DNA from 3 places in the Litoribrevibacter euphylliae genome. Region 2 is predicted to be linked to each of the others. Evidence: predicted binding sites of a transcription regulator. Region 2 holds the regulator's gene; each other region holds the start of a gene.
The links. The regulator PhoB, encoded in region 2, activates phosphate uptake and scavenging genes when phosphate is short. The targets are predictions, from matches to a motif close to TGTCATANNNNTGTCANA.

Region 1 (2,271 bases), 250 kb from region 2:
CCGAAGAAATCAAAATGGAAGAAGTTCGCGCTCAAAAAGAAGCCGAGAAAGCTGACAAAGCCGCTAAGCGTAAGAAGCGCCGACGCTAATGCGTTAGAGCGCTTTTTCCTCTTTTAAAGATTCCTTCGGCGGAAACGCCTTCATTAGTTCAGTGATTGCCAGACCAATTGTTTCTTCCCTTTCTTGCGGCGTTGCGCCTTCACTGACCCGTGAACCCACGATTCCTCGCCACTGTAATTCATTGGTTGTTCCGTCGTGAATGTCTACGATGATCGAGCCGTATTGGTATTCGTCGACATAGGTTTCGTATCTGGCGTGGCTGCAACCAACCCAAGGGCATCGGTGATTATAGAAACGATGTACGTCGATTTTGGGCTCTACCAGAAAAAAATAGGAGATGTGGAAGTCGGCGGTTTTGTTTTCGGTTAAGTTGAATCCTTTGGCTTGTAGCTCTTTATTCATCGCGTTTACGATGCGTTGGCGGGTTAAGTCGCTGTCGTAAGGGTCTTTGGGAGAAATGTCAGCCAGTTGCCAACGATAGTTTTTCCAGTGGTCGGTGGTGAGTTTCGGGTTGTAATCCGTAGAGACATTGAAGGTGGAGCAAGCACTTAGTATCAGCGCCAGACACAGAGTAAAACAGAGTTTGATGGCACGCATGAGTCGACCTTATTTTGGTACGAAAAACCCGTTAAATCAGGTGAGTATATTACTAAGGTTAGTCCTTATTTTTGGCGGAAGGTTTCATTAAATAACAAAGAAAACAGCAAGAAAGCAGGGACAAGAACACTAGCCAACACCAAAGATTGGAAAATGATCCTTAACACTCACAAACCTGGCAACATCAGGGGTGTGATTGCAATCACGCAGAGATCTAATGATGTGCGGTGACTGTATTTGCGAAGTTACTCGTCAAATGGGAATTCTTCGATTTGATGTCGAAGTTCCTGTTGTTCACGATAGAGCTCAATGGATAAGCGAGCGGCACGCATTTTCTTGCACTTCTCCTGCTCACGCGCTTTTTTACCGTCTAGCTCCACATGCATACTTGCGTTCAGTATTTCGGTTTTCACTTCGCTTACTTTTTCGCCATTGATCATAGTCGGCCTCCTTGGTGATCAATAATTCGAAATTTTAAAAGCTGAATTGTGACGGTCTTATGTAATCTCTATTACTTTTTAATACCAATGGATTGTATAAAAATCAAACATTATGCTGATTTTTAATTGATCTCTGTGAAATATTTCCTTCTTTTCTTACAAAAAGCCCGGTAATAGGGAATCAGCGGTCGTTTTCTAAAGGCCGTTTGAAAAGATGTTGGTGCGAAGATGAATAGAAGTTGGTTGCTTTGTGAGCGGTTTGAAGTCGGTGATTGAGTACTTTTTATTAGGCGGCGAAATTGGCCAGCATGGTTTGCATTTGATCATTCGTAAGTGGACGACTGACCAGATAGCCCTGGATGAGGTCGCAGTTTTGATCTCGCAAGAATTCACGGGACTCGATGGTTTCAACCCCTTCGGCAATTACGCGTAAATCCAGGCTATGGGCCATGGCAATAATGGCCTTGGTGATGGCGGCATCGTCCTGATTGGTGTTGATTTCACGAATAAAGGATTGGTCGATCTTAAGAATGTCGATTGGGAATCGCTTAAGGTAACTCAGGGACGAATAGCCGGTGCCAAAGTCGTCGATGGACAGACCGACGCCAAGGTCACGGATGTCCTGAAGCTGGCTGATGGTAGTTTCGACATCGTCCATCAATAAACTTTCGGTGATTTCAAGAATCAGGCGGTCCGCTTCGAGATTGGTTTCTTTGAGGATTTGCTTCAACAGCGCCATAAAGCCGTCGGCTTTCAATTGCTGGGCGGACAGATTTACCGAGACTTTGAGATCGCCAAAACCTTTCAAAGACCACCAACGCGCTTGCTGACAGGCGGTTCGCAGTACAAATTCCCCGATCTTATTGATTAATCCGGTTTGCTCGGCCAGAGGAATAAATTTGGCCGGAGGAATGAGACCGTGTTCTGGGTGGTTCCAGCGAATTAATGCTTCAGCGGATTCAATGCAATTGTCTTTAAGATTCTGTTTTGGCTGATAAAACACCTCAAACTGTTGTTTGACCAGTGCATTATGTAATTCATTTTCCAGATGTAAACGTTCAGCTGAACTGTCATTAAGGTGTTCAGAGTAAAGATAGAAAACGTTGCCGCCCATGCCTTTGGCCTGATTTCGTGCCAACTCGGCTTGGTTCATCAAGGTATGCATATCTTTGGT
Region 2 (2,271 bases):
ACACGTTTTAAATTTAGTGATCTTCGTTCTAGGTGTCGTGTTTATGCGTTCCGCCGGCTGTGTTATTAATGACTACGCCGATCGCGACTTTGATTTGCATGTTCGCAGAACTCAAGATCGTCCTTTGACATCAGGCCGTGTCACCACCAAAGAAGCCTTATTGCTCTTCGCTACGTTAGTGTTCACATCGTTTGTATTGGTGCTTTTTACCAACCTAGAAACGATCTATATGTCTTGTGGCGCACTCTTCTTAGCGGCACTTTACCCCTTTATGAAACGCTACACCTACTTCCCGCAGGTGTTTCTGGGTGCCGCATTTGCCTGGGCTGTGCCAATGGCCTTCACCGCAGAAACACAATCGGTTTCAGAAGTCACTTGGTTGTTGTACGCCGCAACCTTATTATGGACAATTGCCTACGATACCCAATACGCCATGGTTGACCGTGAAGATGACTTAAAGATCGGCATCAAATCAACGGCCATTCTATTTGGCGACATGGATAATATCGCCATCATCAGCCTTCAGGTGCTGACCCTCTGCACGCTGTTATTAGCAGCAAACCAGTTATCCGCAGGTATTTTCTTTTATCTTGGATTACTCGCCGCCACCGGCTTCTTTGTCTATCAATACACCCTCACGCAACACCGTGATCGCGATATGTGTTTTAAAGCATTTCTGAATAATCACTGGGTTGGCGCAAGCATTTTTACCGGTATTTTTATCGACTATTTAGTACGCTGATTAACTGGCTTAAACCGCGGATGGGCCATACTTATGGCGTATTTACGCCCTCCAAAAACCAAATGCTTGACTCTACTTTGTGCAAGCTTTGCAATTAATGTCATACTTCTGTAACAAAACTGTCTTCTAATACGCTTGTCTTAAATTTTTGTTATTCAATAACCCAACACAGGCATGAGTGATGGCGGGAAAAAAAGTTCTAATTGTTGATGACGAAGCCCCGATCAGGGAAATGATCATGGTTGCGCTGGAAATGGCTGGCTATAACTGCCTTGAAGCCGAGAACACGCAATCTGCGCATTCAATCATCGTCGATCAACAACCAGACCTAATTCTATTGGATTGGATGCTGCCTGGCGTATCCGGTATTGAGTTTGCACGACGACTCAAGAAAGACGAATTAACCTCGGATGTACCTATTATTATGCTCACCGCGAAAAGCGAAGAGGATAATAAAATCCAAGGTTTGGAAGTGGGTGCTGATGATTACATCACCAAACCTTTCTCACCACGAGAACTGGTTGCTCGTCTTAAAGCGGTACTTCGCAGAACCACGCCTCAAGGCGTCGAAGAAACGGTCAGCGTTAATGGTCTGGAGTTAAATCCGGTGTCTCACCGCGTTTTAGCCCACGGAGACTCCATTGAGATGGGGCCAACCGAATTTCGTTTGCTGCAATTCTTTATGACACACCAAGAACGTGCTTATTCACGCAGTCAATTGCTGGATCACGTATGGGGTGGCAATGTGTATGTTGAAGAGCGAACCGTAGACGTACATATTCGTCGTCTGCGAAAAGCACTTGCGGTGACAGGGCACGATGGCCTAATTCAAACCGTTCGCGGAACCGGTTATCGCTTTTCGACAAAGGCTGCTTAGAGTAAGCTGTCAGCAACAATAAGGATAAGTACTGCAATCGACTTATCCTTTCTTTTTATCTTGTGGCTGTTGAGGGCACTCGGTGTTAAGTAATTGGTATATTGAATTACAGCGGGTAACGCTGCTGGTACTGGCTACATCTCTCATCGGATATTTCTTTGGTTTTCCTCTGGTCGGGCTCATTTTAGGTCTTGCGGCCTATGTACTGTGGAATATCCGTCAGATGTCCCGTTTGGAATCCTGGTTACAACATCAAGAGCTGGATAAGCTCCCTCTCAGTGAAGGTCTGTGGGGAAAACTCTTCGACTCCATCTATCGGCAAGAGAAAGAACACCAATCAGGCAAACGCCGCCTTCAAACCATTATTGATCGTATCCAGCAATCTACGGCAGCACTGCAAGATGCCGTCATCATGGTCGAATACGATGGCACACTGGAATGGTGGAACCGTTCAACAGAGGCCTTGCTTGGCTTTCGTTCACCAGATGACGGAGGCCAACAGATCACCAACTTGATTCGTGATCCCGACTTTGTGGAGTACTTTGAGTACGGTGATTACACCACGCCTTTGGTACTCAACAGCCCGATCAACCCCACGATGGTCTTAGAGATCTCAGTAACACCATTTGGTAACGACGATAGATTGATCACC
Region 3 (2,271 bases), on a different contig from region 2:
CAAGTCAGCATGGATCGCCATACCCCAGATCGTTTTGAAAACTTTGATAAAACGCTAGAGGGCTACCCTGAAGTGGTCACCTGTTCTTTGATTACCGGTCAGGCGGCAGATTATTTAGTCGAAGTGCTGGTAACCGATATGGCGCACTATCAAGAATTTCTATTGAACAAGCTGACCACTATTTCAGGCGTAACCGGGGTTCATTCAAGCTTCGTGCTGAGAAAAATCATTAACCGGACGGCTGTGCCGTTGGATCATCTGAGTCGATAAGGGAATGGGGGCGGGGCTCTTAGCTCTCCAAATCATAGCTCAAGTTAGTTCTTAACTGTCTAGCTTTTTACTGTCTATCCTTCATTACCCGTTCTTTATTGCCCACACCAGGAACTCACGATTGCCATCGCCGCCTTTGATGGAGCTTTCGATGTAGCTCTTAACGGTGAGTCCTAATTCTGAACAAGTTGCGCGAATGTGGTTCTCAACGTCTTTATAAAGTGCTGGATCACGAACAATGCCGCCTTTTCCGATGCCTTCTTTACCTACTTCAAATTGAGGTTTTACTAAAGACACTAGATGTCCGCCAGATTTCATAACGGGAGCCAGGGCAGGGAGGATCTTAGTCTGGGAAATAAAAGAGACATCCATCACCACAATATCGAAGCCTTCACTGTTGATGGTATGAGGCAACACTAATTGAGGGTCTAGTTCACGAGCGTTAATGCCTTCGTATAAGGTCACGCGGTCATCGTTTCGTAGCGTTTCAACTAATTGATCGTGACCAACCTCAACTCCAACGACATGCTTTGCGCCAGCCTGTAACAAGCAGTCAGTAAAACCACCGGTAGAACAACCCACGTCTAAACCAATCATATCTGTCACATCAATATTGTTGTCTTTCAATGCACCTTCTAGCTTTAAACCGCCACGAGAAACGAACTTGTCTTCTTCATGGGCTTCAATTTCCAGCGGTTCAGAACCTTCCAGCTTAAAACTCGGTTTGGTAATGACTTTCCATTGACTGCCTATTTGAACTTTCACTCGACCCGAACTGATGAGCTTTTGCGCGTGGGTGCGGGAGTTAGCTAAGGACTGTTCAACAAGGACTACATCAAGACGTTTCATGGACTACTCAACGAAATTCAAAGACAAAATTTGGACGGTGTTGTAATGGGATTTTGGTATTGAGAATAAAGTGTGGCAACTATACCAGAAAAGTGAATTTAAGCCTTTTTAATCTTGTTTCCGGCGGCTCATTTTTAGCTGTTGTCATTGTTTTGTCTTTTTTCTGACTTATGGCTGACATTTTTCCAGGGTAGAAATTAACCGGTTTTGTAATTGAACTAACCGGTATAAAAGTCTTAACCGCCAGGGAGATAATAATGAAGCTAGCCGCGAAAGGTTTTGGAAAAGGGGGTTTGAATATTAGCCCTATGGTTCTTGCTGTAGCTATGGGCTCAGCTGTAATGGTTGGATGCAGTGATAATGATGACTCATCTTCATCTTCGCCAAGTGTTCAAACTGGAGTATTTGTAGATTCCGCAGTGGGCGGTATTAACTATCGTACTGCCACTCAATCAGGATCAACGAATGCTGATGGTGAGTTTAACTACATCGAAGGCGAAACGGTAACCTTCTCAATCGGTGATATTGATCTTCCGGCAACAGTGGCAAGTAATCTTTTAACGCCTCTGGATTTGGCTGATTCTGATAATCCTTACGATGAAGCTGCAAATAATATTGCTCGCCTTCTTCAAACACTTGATTCAGACGGTGATGCGTCAAATGGTATCACCATTGAACAAGCAAGCCATACTGCTGCAGCTGATGCTGAAATCACTGATTGGTCTGATACGGATGCGTTCGAAACAGCGGTTAATGATGTGTTTGAGCCAGATGCAATTGTTTCTGCGAATGAGGCAGCACAGCATTTGGAAGAAACCCTTCAAGAGAATAATGGCCACGCGTCTTTGACTATGATTGGCCGTTTTGCTGAAGAACAAGAGCTGGATGAAGGCATGGCTGAAATTGTGGCTTTCCACAAAAACAGCGACAGTATTCTGGTCATCAATGCAAACGAAAAGACTGTTGATATTTTGAATGCTGCGGAGCTTTCAAGTAATGAACTTGAGTCGCCACTCACTGCCTCTAATTTGATACGTCGTTCTCAGTTGAATGTAGGCGCGGATGTCGATGCAGATGAAAATCTTGATGGTTTTGAGTCAGGAGGCATCAACAGTGTTGCCGTTGTAAATAATTTAATGGCGGTTGCTGTTG

Region 1: ACFOEK_RS17300 (PA3496 family putative envelope integrity protein) is a predicted target of PhoB. The motif match lies at 1,145-1,162, and genes of this name have one in related genera.
Region 3: ACFOEK_RS09965 (choice-of-anchor I family protein) is a predicted target of PhoB. The motif match lies at 1,262-1,279, and genes of this name have one in related genera.

What each region holds. Positions count from the first base shown of each region.
Region 1 covers NZ_JBHRSZ010000007.1:466,998-469,268, forward strand. Annotated here, with positions in the region: gene ylqF (ribosome biogenesis GTPase YlqF) at 1-89, shown strand, start outside; gene ACFOEK_RS17295 (DUF4136 domain-containing protein) at 94-657, opposite strand; gene ACFOEK_RS17300 (PA3496 family putative envelope integrity protein) at 903-1,097, opposite strand; gene ACFOEK_RS17305 (EAL domain-containing protein) at 1,384-2,271, opposite strand, start outside.
Region 2 covers NZ_JBHRSZ010000007.1:216,074-218,344, forward strand. Annotated here, with positions in the region: gene ubiA (4-hydroxybenzoate octaprenyltransferase) at 1-742, shown strand, start outside; gene phoB (phosphate regulon transcriptional regulator PhoB) at 924-1,619, shown strand; gene phoR (phosphate regulon sensor histidine kinase PhoR) at 1,702-2,271, shown strand, end outside.
Region 3 covers NZ_JBHRSZ010000004.1:551,712-553,982, forward strand. Annotated here, with positions in the region: gene ACFOEK_RS09955 (Lrp/AsnC family transcriptional regulator) at 1-270, shown strand, start outside; gene ACFOEK_RS09960 (TlyA family RNA methyltransferase) at 355-1,119, opposite strand; gene ACFOEK_RS09965 (choice-of-anchor I family protein) at 1,377-2,271, shown strand, end outside.